Regions from separate parts of the Mesorhizobium sp. L48C026A00 genome, predicted to be linked through region 1. Evidence: predicted binding sites of a transcription regulator. Region 1 holds the regulator's gene; each other region holds the start of a gene.
The links. The regulator PhoB, encoded in region 1, activates phosphate uptake and scavenging genes when phosphate is short. The targets are predictions, from matches to a motif close to TGTCATNNANCTGTCAT.
Positions count from the first base shown of each region.

Region 1 (3,208 bases):
GCCGAATCCGTTTCCGAAGTCGATCTACGAAAACGTCGCCTACGGTCCGCGCATCCACGGCCTGGCCAGGAGCAAGGCTGAGTTGGACGGCATCGTCGAATCGAGCCTGAAGAAGGCCGGCCTGTTCAACGAGGTCAAGGATCGCCTGCTCGAGTCGGGTACCGGACTGTCCGGCGGACAGCAGCAGCGCCTGTGCATCGCGCGCGCCATCGCGGTGTCGCCGGAAGTGATCCTGATGGACGAGCCCTGTTCGGCGCTCGATCCGATCGCCACCGCCCGCGTCGAGGAACTGATCGACGAACTGCGCCAGAACTATACGATCGTCATCGTCACCCATTCGATGCAGCAGGCGGCGCGCGTGTCGCAACGCACGGCGATGTTCCATCTCGGCTATCTGGTCGAGGAGGGCGCGACCGACAAGATGTTCACCAACCCCGACGACAAGCGCACCCAGGACTACATCACCGGCCGGTTCGGCTGAGCGGTCCGGCGAATTTCGAACACGAGGACAGCACCATGGGTGAACACACCGTCGCATCTTTCGACGAGGAACTGGAGCACATCGACCGGCTGATCCGCGACATGGACGAGCTCGCCGCCGCAATGGTCGCGGCCTCGATCCGCGCGTTGCTTGCGTCGGACAATGCGATGGCGCAGCGCGTCGTCTCGGACGACGCCATCATGGATGCGAGGCAGCGCGAACTCGATGACAGCGCCATCACGCTGATCGCCAAGCGGCAGCCGATGGCGCAGGATCTGCGCGCCGTGGTTGGCGCAATCCGCATGGCGGGCGATCTCGAGCGCATCGGCGATCTGGCCAAGAACATAGCCAAGCGGGTCAGCGCAGTCGGGCAGAGCGCGACGCCGCGTAATCTGTCGCACGGTATCGACGCGATGGCGGACCTCGTTCTTGTGCAGCTGCGCGGCGTGGTCGAGCACTATGTGTCGCGCGATGCCGGCGCGTTGAAGGAACTGCGCGCCGACGACCAGAAGATCGACGTGAAATACACGGCGGTTTTTCGCGAGCTCCTGACCTACATGATGGAGGATCCGCGCAACATCACCGCCTGCACGCACCTTCTGTTCTGCGCCAAGAATCTCGAGCGTATCGGCGATCACGTCACCAACATCGCCGAAAACGCCTACTTTGTCGTGACCGGGCAGCAATTGCCGGCGGATCGCCCGAAGCTCGACGAAACGACGATGTCGGCGCCGGCGACATGACAGGAGTGACCGGCCGATGATCGCGCCGCGCATCATGGTGGTGGAGGATGAAGAGCCGCTGGGCGTCCTCCTCCGTTACAATCTTGAATCCGAAGGCTATCAGGTCGAGGTGGTGACGCGCGGCGACGAGGCCGAAATCCGGCTGCAGGAAAACGTGCCCGATCTTTTGGTGCTCGACTGGATGGTGCCGGCGGTTTCCGGCATCGAGCTTTGCCGGCGCCTTCGGGTGCGCCCCGAAACCGAGCGGCTGCCGATCATCATGCTGACCGCGCGCGGCGAGGAGAGCGACCGGGTGCGCGGCCTTTCGACCGGGGCCGACGACTATCTGGTCAAGCCGTTCTCGACACCGGAATTCATGGCCAGGGTCAAGGCGCTGCTGCGCCGCGCCAAGCCGGAAGTGCTGTCCAGCGTGCTCAAGGTCGGCGACATCATGCTCGATCGTGAATCGCACCGGGTATATCGCAAGAAGAGCGAGATCCGGCTCGGGCCGACCGAATTCCGGCTGCTCGAATTCATGATGCGCCACCCCGGCCGGGTCTTCTCGCGCAGTCAGTTGCTCGACAATGTCTGGGGCGAGACGATCTACATCGACGAGCGCACGGTGGACGTCCATGTCGGCCGGTTGCGCAAGGCGGTCAACAATGGTCGCATGCCCGATGTCATCCGCACCATCCGCGGCGCGGGCTATGCTATCAGGGAAGACTAGGGGATGTGCTGATATTCAGGTGATGCCGGCCTGCGAACGGCTGATACCTGCGCTTACCTACAGCGCCGCGCGCCCTGTTGGGCACGCAAAGCACGCTGTAGAACTTTGATTTTGCGCACGACCTTTCCGAAATCGACCTCGATTTCGGGGTCATGCGCGGGCTCACGTACCCAAAAGTACGCTCCGCTCCGGTTCTCGGAACCCACCATTCTCGACTCGGCCTGACCTGAATCTCAACACACCCCAAGTCGCGACCCGGGAATCCTTCAAGCCACGTTCTTTCCGACCGAGCCGGCTCGTGCCTGGATGCTCGGCGCGAAAATCTCCTGATCGACGAAGCTTAGCGCCCGCATGGCGCAGCCTTCGCGGATCAGCGGCAGCTCGTTCGGCTCGGTGTCGAAGGAAATCGAACCCGAATGCTGGCCGCCGGCGGTCTGGGCGATAGCCTCGCGCAACGCCGGCTCAATCAGGTCGAAGGCGGCAGCGCTGGCGCCGACCATGGCCACCGGCGCCGGATCGATCAGCGCAAACAGGCTGCCGAGCCCGAAGCCGAGCGCCTCGCCGGCCTTGCGGTAGGCTTCCCGCTCCGGTCCGTCCATCTCGCGCGCCCGGGCCGCCAAGGCCCGCATGTCGGCGTCGCTGACATCGGCGACCGGCTCGGCGTTCTCGCTCAACAGCCTTGCGTTGCGCCAGATGGCGTAGTTGCCGGCATAAGCCTCGATGCAGCCGCGCCGCCCGCAGCGGCAAAGCGCGCCGCCCGGCCGATGGATCATGTGGCCGAATTCGCCGCCTGAGGAGTGGGTGCCGGTGAACAGCTCGCCCTTCAGCACCAGCCCCATACCGATGCCGTGCGAGAGCAGGATGGCGATGAAATCGTCGCGGTAGCGATCCGGGTGGCGCCAGCGCAGCGCCACGGCCATCATGTTGCAGTCGTTCTCCATGATGGCCGGGATGCCGAACTCGCGTTCCAGAATGTCGGCGAAGGCGATGTTCGTCTGCGGCGTGATCGGCGACCACAACATGGCGCGCGCGTGGGAATCGGTGATGCCCTGGATCGCCAGCGCGATGCGGGCGACGCTTTGGACATCGAGGTCGGGATCTTCGAGCCGGCGCCGGACGATGGCGACACATTCGTCGATCAGCGCGTCACGCGACATGGTCAGCGTGTCCAGCCGGCGCTGTTCCTCGGCGACCACTTGTCCGGCATAATCGATGACGGCGACCGACAGGAAATTCAGCGACAACACGACGGCCAACACCGCAGCGGCTTGCGGATTG
Region 1 covers NZ_AYWU01000002.1:87,246-90,453, forward strand. Annotated here, with positions in the region: gene pstB (phosphate ABC transporter ATP-binding protein PstB) at 1-481, shown strand, start outside; gene phoU (phosphate signaling complex protein PhoU) at 517-1,224, shown strand; gene phoB (phosphate regulon transcriptional regulator PhoB) at 1,241-1,930, shown strand; gene X738_RS47525 (ROK family protein) at 2,197-3,208, opposite strand, start outside.

Region 2 (3,208 bases), 270 kb from region 1:
GCGTCGTCGAAAGCGGCCTCACCGACCGCGTGCTTGACGATCCCCGCGCGCCCTACACCCAGCTTCTCGTTTCTTCCATTCTGCAGGTGTGATCATGGCAACCCCGCTCGTCGTCTCCGATGTCGCCAAGAGCTTCACCATGCATCTGCGTGACGGCATCAGACTGCCGGTCGTCGCCGGCGTGTCGTTCTCGATCAGGAGCGGCGAATGTGCCGTGCTCGGCGGCCCCTCCGGCGCCGGCAAGAGCTCGATCCTGAAGATGCTCTACGGCAACTATGCCGTCGATGCAGGCCAGATCATCGTCCAGCACGAGGACGGGCTCATCGATCTGGCGACGGCCAGCCCACGCACCGTGCTTGCCGTGCGCCGGCTCACGATCGGCTATGTCAGCCAGTTCCTGCGCACAGTGCCGCGCGTCTCGGCGCTGGATGTCGTCGCCGAACCGCTGGTCGAGCGCGGCGAGGACCGCGAGGTCGCGCGCGGCAAGGCACGCGCCTTGCTGGCGCAACTCAACCTGCCGGAAAGGCTCTGGGCACTGCCGCCGGCGACCTTTTCCGGCGGCGAGCAACAGCGCGTCAACATCGCGCGCGGCTTCATCACCGAGCACCCGATCCTGCTGCTTGACGAGCCGACCGCTTCGCTCGACGCCAGCAACCGCGACATGGTGATTGCGCTGATCGCGGCCAAGAAGGCAGCCGGCGTCGCCCTGCTTGGCATCTTCCACGACCATGATGTGCGCGAGGCAGTGGCCGACCGCGTCATCGACGTGACCGCTTTTGCCGCCGGGAAAATCGCCGCATGACCAGAAAACTGTCGGAAACGCCGCTTGTCCACGAGACAGCGGAAGTCGACAACTCGACGCTCGGCCGCTGGACCGAGATCGCCGAACGCTGCCGGCTTTCGGAAAGTACGCTCGGCGACTATTCCTACATGATGCAGGACTGCAGCGCCTGGTGCGCGACGATCGGCAAATTCGCCAACATCGCCGCCAGTGTGCGCATCAACGCCAACAACCATCCGACCTGGCGGCCGACGCTACACCATTTCACCTATCGCGCCTCTGACTATTGGGACGACGCCGAGCACGAGAGCGAATTCTTTGCCCAGCGCCGCGCCAAACGGGTCACCATCGGCCACGACACCTGGCTTGGCCACGGCTCGACAATCCTGCCCGGCGTCAGCGTCGGCGACGGTGCGGCGGTCGGCGCCGGCGCCGTGGTGTCGAAGGACGTCGCGCCCTACACCATCGTCGGCGGCGTGCCGGCCAAACCGATCCGCGAACGCTTCGACCGCCGCACGGCGGAACGCTATCGGGCACTTGCCTGGTGGGATTGGGACCACGCCCGCCTGCGCGCCGCGCTCGACGATTTTCGCGCGCTTTCGGCGGAAGCATTTCTGGAAAAATACGGCGGCTAGTGAATGGTGAATGGTGAATAGTGAATGGCGGCAGGGAAGCCGTTCTTGTCACCATTCACCATTCACCATTCACCATTCACCATTCACCATTCACCATTCACTTGATCGAACCGCGTCCGCCGGCTCGCCCCCTTCCAGGCTGTGGACGGTAACAAAACTGACATCAATCCGACACCGCGGTTTCATGCGGCTGCGCTAGCCAAGGCTAACAGACCTTCGAAACGCGACTGGACTGGAACTTGCCTATGTCAGCAACCTCAGCCACGCTCGAAATCCGCGGCGTCACCCGTCGGTTTGGCAGGAACACCGCCGTCAGCAATGTCGACATCTCGATCCCTCAAGGCCAGATGGTCGGCATCATCGGCCGCTCGGGTGCAGGCAAGTCGACGCTTTTGCGCATGATTAACCGCCTCATCGATCCCAGCCAGGGCTCGATTTTCTTTGACGGCGCCGAAGTCTCGAGCCTGCGCGGTTCGCTGCTCAGGCGCTGGCAGCGCGATTGCGCCATGATCTTTCAGCAATTCAACCTGGTGCCGCGCCTTGACGTTTTGACCAATGTGCTGCTCGGGCGGCTCAATCACCGCTCGACCGTTGTCAATCTGCTCGGTGTCTTCTCCCGCGAGGAACGGGCCGAGGCAATCGCGGCGCTCGAACGTCTCGACATCGCCCGCACGGCGCTGCAGCCGGCCGGCACCTTGTCCGGCGGCCAGCAGCAGCGCGTCGCGATTGCCCGCGCCATGATGCAGCAGCCGAAAGTCATCCTCGCCGACGAGCCGATCGCCTCGCTCGACCCGCTCAACGCCAAGGTGGTGATGGATTCGCTGCAGGACATCAATCTGCGCGAGGGCCTCACCGTGGTCACCAATCTGCACACGCTGGATACCGCGCGCACCTATTGCAACCGCATCATCGGCATGGCAGCCGGCAAGGTGGTGTTCGACGGCCCGCCCGAAGAGCTCAATCGGGAGGCCGTGCGCATGGTTTATGGCGCCGACAGCAATGGCGGCGAAATCTCCGAGGCGATCACCTCGACCAGCGTCGCCATCAAGCAAAAGATCGTCGCATCCGCCGGACCGCTCGAGCCGGCATTTCCCGGCTAACTAGGTCGACGATCCGGCAAGTGGATACCGGTATACGAGTATACGAAAGCAAACGACGAAAGAGCGCCTGGACCGCCAGTCCGCATCAAGGCCGGGCATAAAAAAAGCGCCGTCAAAATTCGAACGCTGCCGGCGCGATGCCGGAACCAACAGGAGAGACGCGAAATGTTTAGAAAAATACTTTTCGGTGCCGTTTCCATCATCGCCATGGCGGTGGGCGCGGTTCAGGCACAGGATCTGAAGGAATTCCGCGTCGGCATTTTGGGCGGCGAGAATGAAGCCGACCGCCTGCGCAACTACCAGTGCTTCGCCGACCACATCAAGCAAGTCCTCGGCGTCGAAAAAGTTTCGCTGTTCCCGGCCGCCGACTACGACGGCGTCATCCAGGGCCTGCTCGGCGGCACGCTCGACTTTGCCGAGCTCGGCGCTTCGGCCTACGCCAAGGTCTATCTCGAAAACAAGGACGCGGTTCAACCGATCCTGACGACGATCCAGACCGACGGCTCGACCGGCTACCGTGCGGTCATGGTCGCGCGTGCTGATTCCGACATCAAGACGCTCGCCGACATGAAGGGCAAGAAACTCGGTTTCGCCGATCCCGATTCGACTTCTGGTTACCTGATCCCGGTCACGTCACTGCCCAAGGACATCGGCATGGATGTGAAGAGCTACTTCGCGTCGACCGGTTTCGG
Region 2 covers NZ_AYWU01000002.1:359,032-362,239, reverse strand. Annotated here, with positions in the region: gene phnK (phosphonate C-P lyase system protein PhnK) at 1-92, shown strand, start outside; gene phnL (phosphonate C-P lyase system protein PhnL) at 95-802, shown strand; gene X738_RS48810 (DapH/DapD/GlmU-related protein) at 799-1,416, shown strand; gene phnC (phosphonate ABC transporter ATP-binding protein) at 1,662-2,516, shown strand; gene phnD (phosphonate ABC transporter substrate-binding protein) at 2,682-3,208, shown strand, end outside.
Region 2: a site for PhoB is predicted at 1,575-1,591, ahead of phnC (phosphonate ABC transporter ATP-binding protein). Genes of this name have one in related genera too.

Region 3 (3,208 bases), on a different contig from region 1:
AACAAATTGCGGTCGACGACGCTGTAGCGCTCGTGCATCTGGCCGAGGAAGCCGGTGTAATAGGGGTGGCTGATCCCGGCCGTGGTCAGGACATGGTAAGGCAGAAAGGCTGGACTGACAGTGCCCATGTCCGCGACCGGACCGGTGCGGTTGGACCATACGATCAGCGGTGTTCGGTGATGCAGCAGCATCTGGTCGGGCGGCTCCTTGCGTGGCGCGACGTTATCCCTAAGGAAGCCGGTCTCGACATAGACCGGACCGAGCGGCGGCAGATGGTCGCCGAAGAAGGCGATGACCGTCGGTCGCCGCCGGTTCTTCGCCCATTCGATGAGGCGCTCGAGGCTCTTGTCGGCGTCGGATGCGCCTTCCGTGAAGCTCAGCAGCGAATCCTTTGCCCACTGGCTGGTCGGAGCCTGCACCCTGTGGGTCGGATTGTAATAGCGATTCGGTTCGTAGGGTCCGTGGTTTTGCAGGCTGACGGCGAAGTAGAAGAACGGATCGTCCGTGGCGTCGGCTTCGCGGATGATCTCGTCGGTCATCGCCGCGTCCGACGTCAGAGGCCCGCGCTTTTCGAGATATGGCATGTTTTCTTCGGACTTGAAGTCATCGAAGCCGAAATCGGCATAGACCGGCGTTCGGTTCCAGAACCAGCTTGTACCCGGATGGATGGCGCGCGTCTCATAGCCCTGGCTCTTCAGGAACGTCGCCATCGACGGCACCGGCGCGCGGACATATTGCTGGTAGGGGATGCTGCCGGCCGGCAGGAAGGCGTTGGAAAAGCCGGTCAGCGCCTCGAACTCGACATTGGCGGTCATGCCGCCGAATTCGGGCGAGAACACGTGGCCGGAGCGCAACGCCCGCACATTGGGAATCGGATCGGGCGTGATGGTGACGCCGGGCAGTTCGGTCGGATCCCAGAAGGATTCGCTCATGACGATGATGATGTCTGGCTTCTCGGCCGGCACCGATGCCTTCACATCAGATCTTTCGATCGCCGCGATCGCCTTGTCGGAGTAGCCGGCAGGCGCGGGGACATGGGCCATTGGCACGTTGAGGGCGAAGGCCAGTGCGAAGCCGTTGGAGGCGTAATTTTCCTTCTGGTCCCACATGATCGGGATGATTTGCAGCCGGTCGCGGGTCCACGAGAACGTCGCGTAATCCATGATCGACACGAAGAAGGCGAGCAGCGGCACGGTCAGCGTCAGCCGGGCCAGGCGCCCCTTGCGACCGAGCGCCGGTACGCGGCGGCGCCACAGCCGCCAGCCATAAACGAGCAGCGAGAGGCTGCCGACGATGCCGACCGCCAGAGCGATGGCGGTTCCCGGACGTTCGCGCACCAGCAGCGGCATCAGCGCCACGATCTGACGTGAATAGAGGAAATCAGTCGGATAGAGCGGATCGCCGAGATAGAGCGATTTCTGGTGTCCGACAAAGGCCAGCGCCAGCGTCAGCGGCGCGACGATCATCAGGCTCTGGTGGCTGCGGCCGAGCACGGCATCGAGGCCGATCAGGATCAGCGCGAAGATGATGATGGTGGTCCAGCCGGGCTTGAAGGGCTGCAGGAAGAAGCCGACGGTGCCGGCAAAGTCGCCGCGCACGATCAGTTCGATGGCAAAAACCAGGATGGTGGCGGCGAGAAGGCTGACGAGGCCATAGCGGATAACAGGCCATTTCCGGCCCGGCAGATAGCCGGTGGCCGGATCGCCTTCCAGAAACTGTGGCGCGGATTTGCCAACGCCTTTCTTGATCCTTGCCACCTTACAATTCCCCCGACCATACACAAAAGTGTCATTGAGCTGTCATCGATATGTCACGAAAAGCTAGCGTCTGTGGCTGAAATAAGAAGAGCCAGCAAACGAATCGTGAGCGATTTTCATCATGAGTGATCGAAAAAAAGCCTTTTGGAACAGGTACTCGGCCAGCGATACCGAGCCGGAGCGGCGCGGGTCGGGCTGCTAGCGGACTTGACTTGTCCGCCCGCCTTGCGTCACAGGCAGGAAAAATCAGCCGCTTGGGAGGCACGCATGGCAGTCGCATTCACCTTTCCGGGACAGGGCAGCCAGGCTGTCGGCATGGGCAAGGACCTCGCCGACGCCTTTCCGGAATCGCGGAAGATCTTCGAAGAGGTTGACGACGCGCTCGGCGAAAACCTGTCGAAGCTGATCTGGGAAGGGCCGGAAGAGAGGCTGACGCTGACCACCAATGCCCAGCCGGCGCTGATGGCTGTGTCGCTCGCCGCCATCCGGGCGCTGGAATCGCGCGGCCTCTCGCTGAAGCACAAGGTCGCCTATGTTGCCGGCCATTCGCTCGGCGAATATTCGGCACTTGCCGCCGCCGGTTTCGTTTCGGTCGCCGATGCCGCCCGGCTCTTGCGTATCCGCGGCAATGCCATGCAGGCGGCTGTGCCGGCCGGCGAGGGCGCCATGGCGGCGATCATCGGGCTGGAACAGGCCGATGTCGAAGCCGCCTGCGCTGAAGCGGCCAAAGAGTCGATTTGCCAGATCGCCAACGACAATGGCGGTGGCCAACTGGTGATCTCCGGCGCCAGGGCGGCCGTCGAGCAGGCGGCGAAGCTGTGCACGGAAAAGGGCGCCAAGCGGGTGCTGATGCTGCAGGTCTCGGCGCCCTTCCATTCGGCGCTGATGGCACCGGCGGCCGAGGTCATGCGCGAGGCGCTGGCCGGCGTGACGAAGAACGCGCCGTTCGTGCCCGTGGTTTCCAACGTGTCGGTCACGCCGTCCAGCGATCCGGATGCGATCGCCCACCGCCTGGTCGAACAAGTGACGGGGCGCGTGCGCTGGCGCGAAACGGTGGAATGGTTTGGCGCCAACGGCATTGCGACGCTGTACGAGGTGGGCGCCGGCAAGGTGCTGTCGGGACTGGCGCGGCGCATCAACCGCGACATCGCCACCGGCGCGGTCGGCACGCCGGCCGATGTCGAGGCAGCGCTGGCGGCATTGGGGTGAACCACGCGTTTAGAGGTAGCCGAACTCACCCGGCTTGTACGATTGAGAAGAGGATAAGACATGTTTGAATTGACCGGCCGCAAGGCGCTCGTCACAGGCGCATCGGGAGGCATCGGCGAGGCGATCGCCAGGGTGCTGCATGCGCAGGGCGCTGTCGTCGGCCTGCACGGCACCCGCGTCGAGAAGCTGGAAACGCTGGCGGCCGAGCTCGGCGACCGGGTCAAGCTGTTCCCGGCGAACCT
Region 3 covers NZ_AYWU01000015.1:97,311-100,518, reverse strand. Annotated here, with positions in the region: gene X738_RS64850 (LTA synthase family protein) at 1-1,757, opposite strand, end outside; gene fabD (ACP S-malonyltransferase) at 2,025-2,966, shown strand; gene fabG (3-oxoacyl-[acyl-carrier-protein] reductase) at 3,027-3,208, shown strand, end outside.
Region 3: a site for PhoB is predicted at 1,787-1,803, ahead of X738_RS64850 (LTA synthase family protein). Genes of this name have one in related genera too.

Region 4 (3,208 bases), on a different contig from region 1:
CGTCGGCGCGGGCGCCCGCCTTGCCGAGAAGCCGCACTTCGGCGAGGGCCTGCATTGCTTCCTCGCGCCAGTGTTGCTTTGCGATGGAATGGTGCCAGCCGCGCCAGCCGCCGGGCAGCCCGAGCTTGCCCTGCAAAACGTTTGTAAGAACCGATTGTCGGCTGACCAGTCCGTGGTGCTGGAAGACAAATCCGATCTGCCTGCGTATGCGCCGCAGCTGGGCGACGGACGGCGCCGAGCGGAAGCTCTCGCCGAGGGTGACGACCTCGCCACCGCTCGACGGTAGAAGACCAATGAGGCATTTGAGCAGGGTGGATTTTCCAGCACCGTTCGAGCCAATCAGGGCAACCCGTTCGCGCGATGCTATGGTGAGGCCGATACTGGAGAAAATGACCTTTCCGTTCGCATAGCTCTTCGCAAGATCGTGCGCCCGAATGATGGCTGTCATAGTGACCTCTTGGCCCAGACCGAACTGCGAAACAGGCCGGCGGTTAGCCGCCGGCGTTGTCGCTGAAAAGGAGCGAGCCTCAGTTTACGAAGTCGGTGAGGGTCTCGATTCCGATCGTGCGGTACATCGAGCGGACATAGTCGTAGTCCGAGTCCCTGACATCAGTCAGGAAGAAACCGCCCTTGAATTTCTGGTTGTCCTCGCCGGTCAGGATCGCTTTCATCAGCTCATTGCCATTCTTCGCAAAGGCATCGCGGATCTTGACGAACACGTCATCTGAAATGTCCTTGCGGGCGACAAGAATGTCGTTCGGCAGATCGCGGCCCCGTGCGATGACCGAGAAGGCAACGTCGGGGAATGCTTCCCGGACCGAGTTGAGATAGCCGAAATTCAAGCCGATAGCGGCGATGTCGCCGCGGATGAGAGCCTCAGCCGCGATGTTGCGCGATATGATTACTGGTTCGTAATCGGTGGCATATTTCAGGTTGAAATCGGCCAGCGCCTGCGCGGGGCCGAGGTGCTGGGAGGTCGAGCCGACCGAGCCGAATGCGACCTTCTTGCCCTTCAAGTCTTCGACCGAGCGGATCGGTCCATTCGCCAGCACGGCGATCTGAGCGAAATAGTCGGGGCGCTGCCAGGCGACAACAATCTTCGGCTGGCTTAATTCCTTCATGACGACGTATTCTGCAGGACCGGTCAGGACAAGATCGACCTGCCCGGAATTCATCGCCTCGACGGCGGTGGTCCGCGAACTGACCGGAAACAGCTCGACATCCAGGCCGGTCGCCTCCTCAAGAGCGGTCTGGAAAGCACCGAATTCCTGCTGAAGAGCCTCCAGTCCCTCCATGTCGGTTACCGCGAATTTCACTGGCTCCGCAAACACTGGAACGGCGGAGGCAAGCGTCAGGGCGAGTGCGGTTGCGATGCTGCGGATCATCGTTTTTCCTTTGCTGTATAGACAGGAAACTGTTACCCGCTAATCCGTATACGCAGCAGATGACGTGCTCGTGACATTTCGCCGGCGCCACCGGCAGCCTTTGCTTTTTTGAGGGATACAGTGAACTGGCACATCCAGGGTGGTCGCATCCTAACCGAACGGGGACTTGAAACCGCGGACCTGAGCGTCACCGGCGGCGCCCTGTCAGAGCTGCGAGCGGCCCATGCCTCCAGAATCGATGCCGATGGTCTGCTCGTGCTTCCGGGGATCGTCGATATTCACGGCGACGGCTTCGAGCGCCAGATCATGCCGCGGCCCGGTGTCCGCTTCGACACCGCGCTGGCGCTGAAAGATACGGACCGCCAGCTTGTCGCCAATGGCGTAACCACGGCCTTTCACGGCGTCACGGTGTCGTGGGAGCCTGGACTTCGGTCGCTCGACGCTGCCAAACAGCTGATCGGCGCGGTCTGCGATCTCCGCGATAGCCTTGGCTGCGATACGCGTCTGCATCTGCGCTGGGAGACCTTCGCGCTTGATCAGATGGCGCAGGTCGTACGATGGCTCTCGCTTTGGCCACGGCCGATCATCGCCGTCAACGATCACACGACGGGGTCGGTGCTGAACGGCACGATTGCCCGCAAGATCGGTCAGATGGCGGAGCGGTCTGGCTTGAGCCGCGAGCAATACATGACGTTGCTCGGCCAGATTTGGTCCCGCCGCGCCGAGGTTGAGATCGCGATCGGGAAGCTGGCCGCAACTGCGCGGGCCAATGGCAATGTGCTTCTTGCCCATGACGAAGCGTCTCCCGAGGAACGCATGTATTTTCGCGCCCTCGGCGCAAAGGCCTCGGAATTTCCGCTAACGCTCGAAACAGCCAAGGCCGCGCGGCAAATGGGCGAGGACGTGATCCTCGGCGCGCCCAACGTCGTGCGCGGCGGCAGCCATAATGGAGCGCTAAATGCCACCGAGGCCGTCAGAGCCGGACTTTGCACGGTGCTGACCAGCGATTACCACTACCCTTCGCCTCTGCATGCGGCCTTCAGACTGTCTTCGCCAGACGCCGGCGACTTCCCCTCGATCTGGAATCTGGTTTCGGCAAACCCGGCCCGGGTGGCCGGCCTCGACGATCGCGGCTCGCTTGTTGCCGGCCGCCGGGCGGATCTGATCCTGGTCGATGCTGGCGATCCAGAGCATCCGCGTGTGGTGGCCACCATGGTCCATGGACAAATTGTCTATAGCTCCGGGCTGTCCCGCACAGACCGATGGTCTGCACAGCGGTCGCCGGTGGATAAGGTTTCATGAACTTGGACACGAAAATTTCAATACCACACGAGCGCAATGGCAATCGCCTTCTGGCCTTTGACGGGCTGGTCTTTCGGCCACGCAACGATACGCCGATCTGGCAGCAGATCTACGATCACATCTTCGATCTGATCGAGAGCGGCAGTCTTGCGCCGGGCAGCCAGCTTCCCGGAGAAACGCATCTGGCAGAGAAATTCGCGGTCACCCGCATTACGCTTCGCCGGGCGCTGCAGCAGTTACAGCATGAGGGCCACCTCACCGCCCGCAAGGGCGTCGGTATCTTCGTGCGAAACCTGCCCTCGACATTCACTGTTCGCGACGGACAGCGCTTTCTCGACAATTTCGAAGCCCACGGCCAGGAAATCGGCACCAATACGCTGCTGATCGTCCGGGAACCGGCCGAAGCGGCCGTGGTGGAACGGTTGCGTCTCGCACCTGACACCACCATTATCCGGCTGTGCCGGATCAGAACGTCGGACAAGCAGCCAGTTTACGTCAATACCAAGTTCTTTCCGGCGCAT
Region 4 covers NZ_AYWU01000009.1:81,276-84,483, forward strand. Annotated here, with positions in the region: gene X738_RS59470 (phosphonate ABC transporter ATP-binding protein) at 1-448, opposite strand, end outside; gene X738_RS59475 (PhnD/SsuA/transferrin family substrate-binding protein) at 528-1,385, opposite strand; gene X738_RS59480 (alpha-D-ribose 1-methylphosphonate 5-triphosphate diphosphatase) at 1,506-2,687, shown strand; gene phnF (phosphonate metabolism transcriptional regulator PhnF) at 2,684-3,208, shown strand, end outside.
Region 4: a site for PhoB is predicted at 1,445-1,461, ahead of X738_RS59475 (PhnD/SsuA/transferrin family substrate-binding protein). Genes of this name have one in related genera too.